Regions from separate parts of the Streptomyces sp. NBC_01476 genome, predicted to be linked through region 1. Evidence: riboswitches for the same ligand, from Rfam matches in the RefSeq annotation. Region 1 holds a riboswitch; the other holds the start of a gene.

Region 1 (5,487 bases):
GTCTTGTGGGTCGTGGTGGTGACCACATCCGCGTACGGCACGGGCGAGGGGTGCAGCCCGGCCGCGACCAGTCCGGCGAAGTGCGCCATGTCGACCAGCAGATACGCGCCGACCTCGTCGGCGATCCGCCGGAACTCCGCGAAGTCCAACTGCCGCGGGTACGCCGACCAGCCGGCGATGATCATCTGCGGCCGGTGCTCCTTGGCCAGCCGCTCGACCTCCGCCATGTCGACCAGGCCGGTCTTCTCGTCCACGTGGTACGCGGCGACCTGGTAGAGCTTGCCGGAGAAGTTGATCTTCATACCGTGGGTCAGGTGGCCGCCGTGCGCCAGGTCAAGGCCCAGGATGGTGTCGCCCGGCTTGAGCAGCGCGAACATCGCCGCCGCGTTGGCCTGGGCGCCCGAGTGCGGCTGGACGTTCGCGGCCTCGGCACCGAAGAGCGCCTTGACCCGGTCGATGGCCAGCTGCTCGACCACATCGACGAACTCGCAGCCGCCGTAGTAGCGGCGGCCGGGGTAGCCCTCGGCGTACTTGTTGGTGAGCACCGAGCCCTGGGCTTCGAGCACCGCCACCGGAGCGAAGTTCTCCGAGGCGATCATCTCCAGGGTGGACTGCTGGCGGTGCAGCTCGGCGTCGATCGCGGCGGCGACGTCCGGGTCGAACTCATGCAGGGACTGGGTCAGCAGGGACATGAAAACTTCCTGGTCGGGAGGCACGAAAGGCGCGGAGACACGAGGGCGCGCGGACGCGGGGGGACGCGGGCGCGGGCCGGAAGCCGGAGCCGGAGCCGGAGCTGGGGAAGCCGAGGCCGGAGAACCCGGAGCCGGAAAACCAGAGGCCGGAGAACCCGGAGCCGGGGAACCCGAGGCCGGAACCGCCGCTCAGGCAGCGATGAACGCGTCGTACTCGGCTGCGGACAGCAGCTCCGCGCCCTCCTGCGACACCTTCACCTTGAAGAGCCAGCCGCCCTCGAAAGGCGCCGAGTTGACCAGCGACGGGTCGTCCACCACGTCCTGGTTGATCTCGGTCACCTCACCGGACACCGGTGAGTACAGGTCGCTGACGGACTTGGTCGACTCCAGCTCGCCGCAGCTCTCGCCCGCGGTGACGGTCGTGCCGACCTCGGGAAGCTGGACGAAGACGACGTCACCGAGCGCGTCGGCGGCGTGCGAGGTGATTCCCACGGTGGCGGCCCCGTCGGCGGGGGCGGAGAGCCACTCGTGCTCCTTGCTGTAGCGCAGTGCTTCAGGATTGATGCTCATGACGGAATTCTCCCGGATGGGTCGGAGTGCTCGCGCGGGGGCACGCGGCGGTGCGGAAACGGGTGGCCGCGGCGCGGAGGCCGCGGGAGGGAACGGATGGCCGTGGCGCGGAGGCCGCGGCAGGGAACGGAACTCAGCGCTCGCGCTTGTAGAAGGGCAGCGCGACGACCTGGTGCGGCTCCTGGGCGCCGCGGATGTCGACCGCGACCCCGGCAGACCCGGGCGCCGCGTGCGACGCGTCCACGTACGCCATCGCGATCGGCACCCCGAGGGTCGGTGACGGAGCCCCGGAGGTGACCTCGCCGATGACCGCGCCGGCGCCGTCCGTCACCGGATAGCCGGCCCGCGGCACCCGGCGGCCCTCGGCGACCAGCCCGACCAGCGTGCGCGGCGGCTCGGCGGCGGCCCGCTCGGCCGCGGCGGCCAGCGCCTGCCGGCCGACGAAGTCCCCGGGCTTGTCGAACTTGACCACCCGGCCGAGGCCCGCGTCGAAGGGCGTCAGCGCCGTGGTCAGCTCGTGCCCGTAGAGCGGCATGCCCGCCTCAAGCCGCAGCGTGTCCCGGCAGGACAGCCCGCACGGTACGAGGCCGGCCGCCCGGCCCGCCTCGGTCAGCGCCTGCCACAGCCGCTCGGCGTCGGCCGGCGCCACGAACAGCTCGAAGCCGTCCTCGCCGGTGTAGCCGGTGCGGGCGATCAGCGCCTCCACGCCGGCCACCGTGCCGGGCAGCCCGGCGTAGTACTTCAGGCCGTCCAGGTCGGCGTCGGTGACCGCCTTGAGGATGCCGGGCGCCTGCGGACCCTGGACCGCGAGCAGCGCGTACGCGTCCCGGTCGTCGCGGACCCGCGCCTCGAAGCCGGCCGCCCGCTCGGTCACCGCGTCCAGCACGGTCCGGGCGTTGGAGGCGTTGGCGACGATCATGTACTCCTCGTCGGCCAGCCGGTAGACGATCAGGTCGTCCAGGATGCCGCCGTCGGGCGCGCAGATCATGGTGTAACGGGCCCGGCCGACGGCGAGGGCCGAGAGGTGGCCGACCAGGGCGTAGTCCAGCGCCTGGCCCGCCTGCGGGCCGGTCACGGTGATCTCGCCCATGTGCGAGAGGTCGAAGAGGCCGGCGCGGGTCCGTACCGCCTGGTGCTCCTCGCGCTCACTGGCGTACCGCAGCGGCATGTCCCAGCCGGCGAAGTCGGTCATGGTGGCGCCCAGCGCGCGGTGCAGCGCGTCCAGCGCGGTGTGGCGCGGCGCGCTCAGGGGCTCGCTCAGGGGTTCGCTCATCGGAAAAGGGCTCCCAGACGGATCGACGGGTGGCGTGGCCAAGCGGTGAACCTGGCCTCCCCATCTGTCATCGGAACCTGAGAGGTTCACCGTGACCCGGCGGGGCCAGCGGTTTGCACCTTGGGTGGGACCGGTCCGGTACGCGTCAAACGTACAAAGAGCCGGTCCGCTTTTCAGATCTGCCTCGCCCGCGCGGTATCTGTGCCTGAGAGATTCAAGGGAGGGCTTGCTCCTTCGGCGCCCGCCCCGGCCGGGGCGGAACTCTCCCGCGCGGCCTCGAACGGCCGGTATGCAAGTTGTCCGCACATCATTGCATGCCCGCAGGCGGCATGCCCGGGGGCCCGGCAGCCGCTAGGGTTTCCCGGCAGCAGGTCAGTGGCACATGGGCGGACAAGGGTGGACATGGAGATTCCGGCACCGTACACACCGTACATATGGCCGGCCAACGAGCTGGAAGAAGTGCTCACCGCGAGCCTCGGCAACCCCGCGGCCACCCCCCGGCTGCTGGAGGTGCTCAGCCGCTCCCGGGTGTGGGTGCCGCTGCCGAACGGCGGTCACCCGCGGCTGCCCGGCTTCGACCTGCCCACCATGGAGCTGGAAGGCGCGCCCTATGTGCCGGTCTTCAGCTCCGAGCAGCAGTTCCGGCAGGCCGCGGACGGTATGTCCTGCACCATCGCGCCGGTGCACGAGTTCGCCCGCGGGCTGCCGCCGCTGGTCGGCATCGCGGTGAACCCGGGCGGCGCCGTCGGAGTGCCGCTGCCGCCGGCCGCGGTGGCCGACCTGTGCCGGGCGGAGCCCGGCGGGTACGGAGAGCCGCGGTCGGGCGCCCGGGTGCGGCTCTGGGAGCCGGAGCCGGCCGACGAGCCGGTGGACTTCCTGGCCGCGGCCGCCGCCGAGTTCGCGGTCACCCCGGTGGTGCTCACCGCCCGCCGGGCGCTCGCCTCGGTGGAGGAAGCGCCGCCCGAGCTCTTCGTCGGCGTGGAGCTGGACCGCTGGCAGGAGGAGGACCGGGCGCTCGCGATGGACGCGATCGGCCGGGCGCTCGGCGCGGTGCCGCTGCCCTGGCAGGCGCACCTGATCCTGCTCGACGTGGCCCAGGACCCGGTGAGCGACTGGATGCTGGAGCGGCTCCCGCCGTTCTTCGCCCGCGACTGAGCGGCCGGGCCGGAAGCCGACGGGGCGGCCGACGGGGCCGCTGGCAGGCCGCCGACGGGCCGCCTACTGGGGACCCGGCCCGCGCCCCGCCCGTCCCGGCGGTAGCACCCCGTCGCCGGCCGAACACGTATACGCCGCGTATACGCCGTAATTACGCACTCCGGCTTGAGTCGGTCACCGTTCCACCGGGAACACTCGACCTGATTTGATGGGCTCGTCGGCGTATCACCGTGCGCCGGGAGGATCGGGCGGTCACACCAGCCGGACCCCTCGCAAGAGTCGCAAGAGCAGCACACCGGAGCAGGGAAAGGGGCGGTCCCACGTGATCGCGGGCGCGCAAGGCGGCGCGGCGGCGGCCGGCCATATGGAGCAGATGCTGCTCCAGGTGGGCCCGGGCCGGTTCGACGCTTACGAGAACCTGCTCGGATCGCTCGCCGCCGGCGAGGTGTGGATGCTGCTCTGGCACGGTGTGCCCGGTTCTGCCGACGCCCAGTACGGCAGCATGGAGATCAACGGCCACGGCTACGCCCCCTGCTGCACCTCGCCCCGGGAACTGGCCGCCAGCGGCTGGACCCGCGAGCACGAGGTGGTCTCCGGGCGGGACATCGCCCTGACCCTCTACCCCGACCGGTGCGGGCTCTGGCTCAATCCGCACGCCCCCGGCGGCGGTGTCGGCATCCCCTGGCCTGACCTGAGACGGATCGCGGTCGGCCTCGACCTGCTGCCGGCCGGCCCGCTCCAGATCGGCGAACCCTCGCTGCAGATCCCGCAGTTCTACGCGCTTCTCACTCAGGCCGCCCACCGCACCCCGGCGGTCCGCTCGCTGCGCCGGGCCTGGGTCCAGCCGGCCCTCGGCGAGCCGTACCTGGCCATCGGCGTCGAGGTCTACGACTCCTCCGCCCAGGCCGTCGAAGCGGTCCGGCTGATGATGCAGCAGGCGGTCACCGGGGTCCCCGAAGGACTCGCGGTCTCCACCGTGGCGATGGCCGACGCGTACGACCCGGTCGGCATGTGGATGCGCGCCAACGACCAGCCGTTCTTCGACCGTGAGGCGTACAGCGCCGGTGCCGCCTGGGGTCCGTCCCGCCGCTGAACCGCGGGGCGCGGCGGTCACTTCTCCCGGCTGAAGATCCCCTCCAGCAGCCCCAGCGGCGGACTCCCCAGCGCCAGCAGGGACTTGTGGAAGCGCGGGAGGGAGAAGTCCGCTCCCCAGGTGCGCTTGGCCTCTTCGCGCAGCCGCATGATTTCGAGCTTGCCCCAGGTGTAGCGGCCGTAGCCGGCGTCGAAGGTGCCGCGACGGGCCTCGGAGGCGGCGCTGGCGCGGGCCAGATGGGCGTCGCGCATGAAGAGCCGGGTGGCCTCTTCGAGGTTCATCGTGCCGGTGTGCAGCCCGATCGCACAGGTCAGCCGGGTGACCCGGACCAGCGCTTCGAGCGCCACACCGATCGCGAACCGCGGGTCGTGCGCCCGGAAGCCCTCCTCCAGGCAGACCTCCTCGACGTAGTGCGCCCAGCCCTCGGAGAAGGAGAGGCTGTGCAGGGTGCGGCGGACCGGCCCGCGGGCCCGGCGCAGCGCCCTGCCGTGCGCGAAGTGCCCGGGGGAGACCTCGTGCACGGTGATCGACGGCAGGCTGGTGCGGCTGAACACCGTCAGCCACTCCTCGCGCTCCTCGGCCGGCCACTCCGGCTCCGGCGGTGTCACGTGGTACCAGGACGGTGACTCCGACTCACCCGGCGCCGCCCACGTCATCATCGCCATCGACCAGCGGCGCGACGGCGGTGCGGGGCCGACCAGACA
Region 2 (5,487 bases), 5.3 Mb from region 1:
GGAGGCGACCGGTACCTGCCGATCTGGATCGGGCCAGGTGAGGCGACGGCCATCGCCTTCGCGCAGCAGGGCATGACGCCTGCGCGACCGCTCACCCATGACCTCTTCAAGGACGTGCTGGAAGCAGTCGGCCAGACTCTCACCGAGGTGCGCATCACGGATCTGCGCGAGGGCGTCTTCTACGCGGAGCTGGTGTTCGCCAGCGGCGTCGAGGTCAGCGCCCGCCCGTCCGATGCCATAGCGCTCGCGCTGCGCACCGGGACGCCGATCTACGGCAGTGACGGGGTGCTGGACGACGCCGGGATCGCGATCCCGGACGAGCAGGAGGACGAGGTGGAGAAGTTCCGCGAGTTCCTCGACCAGATCTCACCCGAGGATTTCGGCACCAGCAACCAGTGACAGCGGCCGTCGATGAACCGCAGTGACGCGGCGCCGGGAGGCAGCACTGCCGCCGGCAGACCATTCGGAGCGCCGTTCCCGTCTTCCGGTCACGTCAAACCACTCTTGGGGGGAATATCACTCGGCGTGCCGAGTGTGGCGATCGTTGACGCACCCCTGGTGACTGCCTACCGTCGGTGGGGAAAGTCCGGTGGCACGTGCGCGCGGCCACAGGACGTGAAGGGACGGAGGGCGGCGTGAGAAGCACCGGCGACGGTCTGGCGACCGGCGGCCCATATCCGCCCCGGGGGACACTGGCCCGCGCCACGTCCGAGGCGGGCGGCGGACCCGCACAGGAACCACCGGCCGAGACCATCGGCTACCGCGGACCCACGGCCTGCGCGGCCACCGGCATCACGTACCGCCAGCTGGACTACTGGGCGCGTACCGGCCTGGTCGAGCCCAGCGTGCGGCCTGCTTACGGCTCCGGCACCCAGCGGCTCTACAGCTTCCGCGACGTCGTGGTGCTGAAGATCGTCAAGCGGCTGCTGGACACCGGCGTCTCCCTGCAGAACATCCGCACCGCCGTCCAGCACCTGCGTTCGGTGGGGCCGGCGGAGCTCGCCAGGATGACTCTGATGAGCGACGGCGCCACCGTCTACGAGTGCACCTCGCCCGACGAGGTGGTGGATCTGCTCCAGGGCGGGCAGGGCGTCTTCGGCATCGCGGTGGGTGTGGTCTGGCGGGACGTGGAGAACTCCCTCTCCCAGATGCACGGCGAGCGGGTCGACACCGGTGAGACGCTGGTCGGCCACAATCCGGCCGACGAGCTGGCCAGGCGGCGCAACCGGGCGGTCTGAGCCGCCCCCGCGGGTGCCGCCGCCCGGTCCCGTCCTGTGTCGCGGCAGGTGCGGCGGGCGCCGCGCCGTACACCCGTACGGTGAATGTCGGTGGTGTGCGGCACGATCGATGGTGTGAGAAGTTCGCCGACGATCCTGCATCTGGACATGGACGCGTTCTTCGCCGCGGTCGAGCAGGCCTCCAAGCCGAGCCTGCGGGGCAAGCCGGTGGTGGTCGGCGGCCTCGGGCCCCGCGGCGTCGTGTCGACCGCGTCCTATGAGGCACGGGTGCACGGCGTCCACTCGGCGATGGCCATGGCACGGGCGCGCCGGCTCAGCCCCAATGCCGCGTACCTCTACCCCCGTTTCGGCATCTACCGGCGGATCAGCGAGACGGTGATGGGGCTGCTCGCCGAGGTGTCACCCCTGATAGAGCCGCTCAGCCTCGACGAGGCGTTCCTTGACCTGGAGGCGGCCGCGCGCGACGAGGACCCGCGGGTTGTCGCCGTCGTGCTGCGGGCACGTATCCGCGCGGCCACCGGGCTCACCGCGTCGGTCGGGCTGGCCGGCTCCAAGCTGCTGGCGAAGATCGCCTCGGAGCAGGCCAAGCCGGACGGCCTGGTGGTGGTCGAGCCGGGCACCGAGCGCGCTTTACTCGACCCGCTGCCGGTCCGCACCCTGTGGGGCGTCGGTCCTGCCACCGCCGAGCACCTGCGCCGCGCCGGTATCGGCACCGTCGAGGAGATGGCGAACTCCGGCGAGGCCGAGCTGGTGCGGCTGCTCGGCAAGGCCCACGGCGCGTCGCTGTACGCCATGGCGGCCGGCCGGGACAACCGGCCGGTGGTCGCCGACCGGGACGTGAAGTCGATCTCCGTCGAGGACACCTACGACAACGACCTCACCGACCGCGCCCACGTCCGGTACCAGATCGACCGGCTCGCCGACCGCTGTGTGCAGCGGCTGCGCGGCGCCGGCCGCTCCGGCCGCACCGTCGTGGTCAAGGTCCGCAGGTACGACTTCTCCACCCTGACCCGCTCCGAGACGCTGCGGGCGCCCACCGACGACCCCGTGGTGGTGCGGGAGACGGCACGGCGGCTGGTGGAGGGCGTCGACACCACCGGCGGCGTACGGCTGCTCGGCGTCGGGGTCGCCGGGCTCGCCGACTTCACGCAGGAGGACCTCTTCGCGCAGAGCGCCGGGAGCCGCCCGGCGGACGAGGACGCGCCCGCGTCGCTGCCCGCGCTTCCGCCGCCGGTCCCCGAACGGGTGAACCGCTGGCTGCCGGGCCAGGACGTCACCCATGAGGAGTACGGCGCGGGGTGGGTGCAGGGCAGCGGCGTGGGACGGGTCACCGTCCGGTTCGAGGTGCCGTCGGACACCGGGCCGGGACGGGTGCGCACCTTCGCGGTGGACGACCCGGCACTCGTCCACAGCGACGCCCTGCCGCTGGTGACCCCGCCGGACGCTCCGGAGCGGGGCCAGGACTCAAGTCGGGCCGGATGAGGGATCGGTGCCGTCCTGGCCGCCCGCCAGCTCGCCGAAATCCCGGTCCTGATGCGGCCCGCCGTCCGCCTTGGGCACCTGCATGCCGTAGTGGTGGTAGAGCTGCAACTCCTGCTCGGGCGACAGGTGGCGGCCCACCCCGAAGTCCGGCGCGTCCCTGATCAGGGATTTCTTGAACGGCACCCGCAATTCGTCGTTCACCAGCTCGCTCGGCTCCAGCGGCACGAAGGCATCCCGGGTGAACAGCCCGGTGCGTACCGCGGCCCACTCCGGCGCGCCCGTCGCGTCGTCGAGGTACACCTCGTCCACCGTGCCGATCTTCGTACCGTCGCGGTCGAAAGCACGGCGGCCGATCAGGCTGCGCGGATCGATGTCGGTCTGCACGGTCCCTCCAACCGGTGGCGCCGGGTCGGCGCCATCCAACGACGCCAACGAATGACGACTGCTGCTGGGTACCACGAAAAGCCACATCGCAGGCGGTGTCGACTCGGGGAGTGGCGTGACGTGTGTCGCTCCGGCGGTTCCGGACGGCTGGAAAGAGGCGCTGGTAGGCTGGGAAGCGGCCGCAAACTCCATGCGGGAGAGTCTTCCGAACACCCGGCGACGGGTGGGACGGAGGCGCCGAAGGAGCAAATCCTCCCCGGAATCTCTCAGGCACCCGTACCGCATGGGCCAGGTCACTCTGGAAAGCAGGGCCGGCCCGGACGTTCGGGGCGCGTCCTCACCGACGGTGCAAGCCGCCCCCGCCCGGGCGGTGAAGCTCTCAGGTTCGATGACAGAGGGGGAGGCCAGAAGGGTGCCCGCGCCGCCGGCACCCCCGAAGGTCGTCACGACCAGGAGGGCCTCCGCAGATGACCGACCGCCGTATTTCCCTCGCCGAGCTGGAAGCCGGCTCACCCTTCGCCACCCGGCACATCGGCCCTGACGCCGCAGCGCAGGCCAAGATGCTCGCCCAGGTCGGCTACGGCTCGCTGGACGAACTGACCGACGCGGCCGTGCCGGACGCCATAAAGAGCGCCGAAGCACTCGGCCTGCCCCCGGCCCGCACCGAAGCCGAAGTCATCGCGGAACTGCGCGCGCTGGCCGACCGCAACCAGGTGCTGGCCCCGATGATCGGCCTCGGCTACTACGGCACCATCACGCCGGCGGTCATCCTGCGCAACGTGATGGAGAACCCCGCCTGGTACACGGCCTACACGCCGTACCAGCCGGAGATCTCGCAGGGCCGCCTCGAAGCGCTGCTGAACTTCCAGACCGTCGTCGCCGACCTCACCGGGCTGCCCACCTCCGGGGCGTCGCTGCTGGACGAGAGCACCGCCGCCGCCGAGGCGATGGCGCTGTCCCGCCGGGTCGGCAAGGTGAAGCAGGGCGTCTTCCTGGTCGACGCCGACACCTTCCCGCAGACGGTCGCGGTCATCGAGACCCGCGCGGAGCCGACCGGCGTCGAGGTCGTCACCGCCGACCTCAGCGACGGCATCCCCGCCGAGCTCGCCGAGCGCGGGGTGTTCGGCGTACTGCTGCAGTACCCGGGCGCCTCGGGCGCGGTACGCGACCTGCGGCCGGTGATCGAGCGGGCGCACGAGCTGGGCGCGGTCGTCACCGTCGCCGCCGATCTGCTGGCCCTGACCCTGCTCACCTCGCCGGGCGCGCTGGGCGCGGACATCGCGGTCGGCACGACGCAGCGCTTCGGCGTCCCGATGGGCTTCGGCGGCCCGCACGCCGGCTACATGGCGGTCCGTGAGGGCTACGCCCGCAACCTGCCGGGGCGGCTGGTCGGCGTCTCGGTGGACGCCGACGGCGACAAGGCGTACCGGCTGGCGCTGCAGACCCGTGAGCAGCACATCCGCCGGGAGAAGGCCACCAGCAACATCTGCACCGCGCAGGTGCTGCTCGCCGTCATGGCGGCGATGTACGCGGTCTACCACGGCCCCGACGGGCTCGCCGCCATCGCCCGCCGCACCCACCGCTACGCCGCCGTGCTGGCGGCCGGTCTGCGGGCGGCCGGGGTCGAGATCGTCCAGGACGCCTACTTCGACACCCTCACCGCCCGGGTGCCCGGCCGCGCCGGCGAGGTGGTGGCCGCCGCCCGCGCCGCCGGAGTCAACCTGCGGCTGACCGACGGCGATCACGTCGGCATCGCCTGCGACGAGACCACCGACCGGGGCCGGCTGACCGCGGTGCTCGCCGCCTTCGGCGCCGGGAGCGAGCCGGACCTGGACGCCTTCGACGCGGCCACCGAGGACGCCCTGCCGGCCGGCCTGCTGCGTACCGATGCGTACCTGACCCACCCGGTCTTCCACCAGCACCGCAGCGAGACCGCGATGCTGCGCTACCTGCGGCGGCTCGCCGACCGCGACTACGCGCTGGACCGCGGCATGATCCCGCTCGGCTCCTGCACCATGAAGCTCAACGCCACCACCGAGATGGAACCGGTGACCTGGCCGGAGTTCGGCGCGCTGCACCCCTTCGCGCCTGCGGAGCAGGCCGAGGGCTACCTCGCGCTGATCCGCGGCCTGGAGGACCAGCTGGCCGAGGTCACCGGCTACGACAAGGTCAGCCTGCAGCCGAACGCCGGCTCACAGGGCGAATTCGCCGGACTGCTCGCGGTCCGCGCCTACCACCGGGCCAACGGAGACACCGGCCGTACCGTCTGCCTGATCCCGTCCTCCGCGCACGGCACCAACGCGGCCAGCGCCGTGATGGCGGGCATGCAGGTCGTGGTGGTGAAGACCGGTGAGAACGGTGACGTGGACGTCACCGACCTGCA

The links. Region 1 has a riboswitch for glycine ahead of gcvT (glycine cleavage system aminomethyltransferase GcvT). Riboswitches for the same ligand answer to the same signal wherever they lie in the genome.
Region 2: linked by a shared signal. The riboswitch ahead of gcvP (aminomethyl-transferring glycine dehydrogenase) and the one ahead of gcvT (glycine cleavage system aminomethyltransferase GcvT) in region 1 are both predicted to bind glycine.

What each region holds. Positions count from the first base shown of each region.
Region 1 covers NZ_CP109446.1:5,931,075-5,936,561, forward strand. The annotation lists gene glyA (serine hydroxymethyltransferase) at 1-692, opposite strand, end outside; gene gcvH (glycine cleavage system protein GcvH) at 882-1,262, opposite strand; gene gcvT (glycine cleavage system aminomethyltransferase GcvT) at 1,396-2,535, opposite strand; glycine riboswitch at 2,719-2,814, opposite strand; gene OG552_RS26035 (enhanced serine sensitivity protein SseB) at 2,938-3,690, shown strand; gene OG552_RS26040 (enhanced serine sensitivity protein SseB C-terminal domain-containing protein) at 4,013-4,783, shown strand; gene OG552_RS26045 (DUF885 family protein) at 4,801-5,487, opposite strand, start outside.
Region 2 covers NZ_CP109446.1:639,035-644,521, reverse strand. The annotation lists gene OG552_RS02815 (bifunctional nuclease family protein) at 1-399, shown strand, start outside; gene OG552_RS02810 (MerR family transcriptional regulator) at 636-1,238, shown strand; gene OG552_RS02805 (DNA polymerase IV) at 1,353-2,720, shown strand; gene OG552_RS02800 (PRC-barrel domain-containing protein) at 2,703-3,104, opposite strand; glycine riboswitch at 3,288-3,396, shown strand; glycine riboswitch at 3,398-3,506, shown strand; gene gcvP (aminomethyl-transferring glycine dehydrogenase) at 3,572-5,487, shown strand, end outside.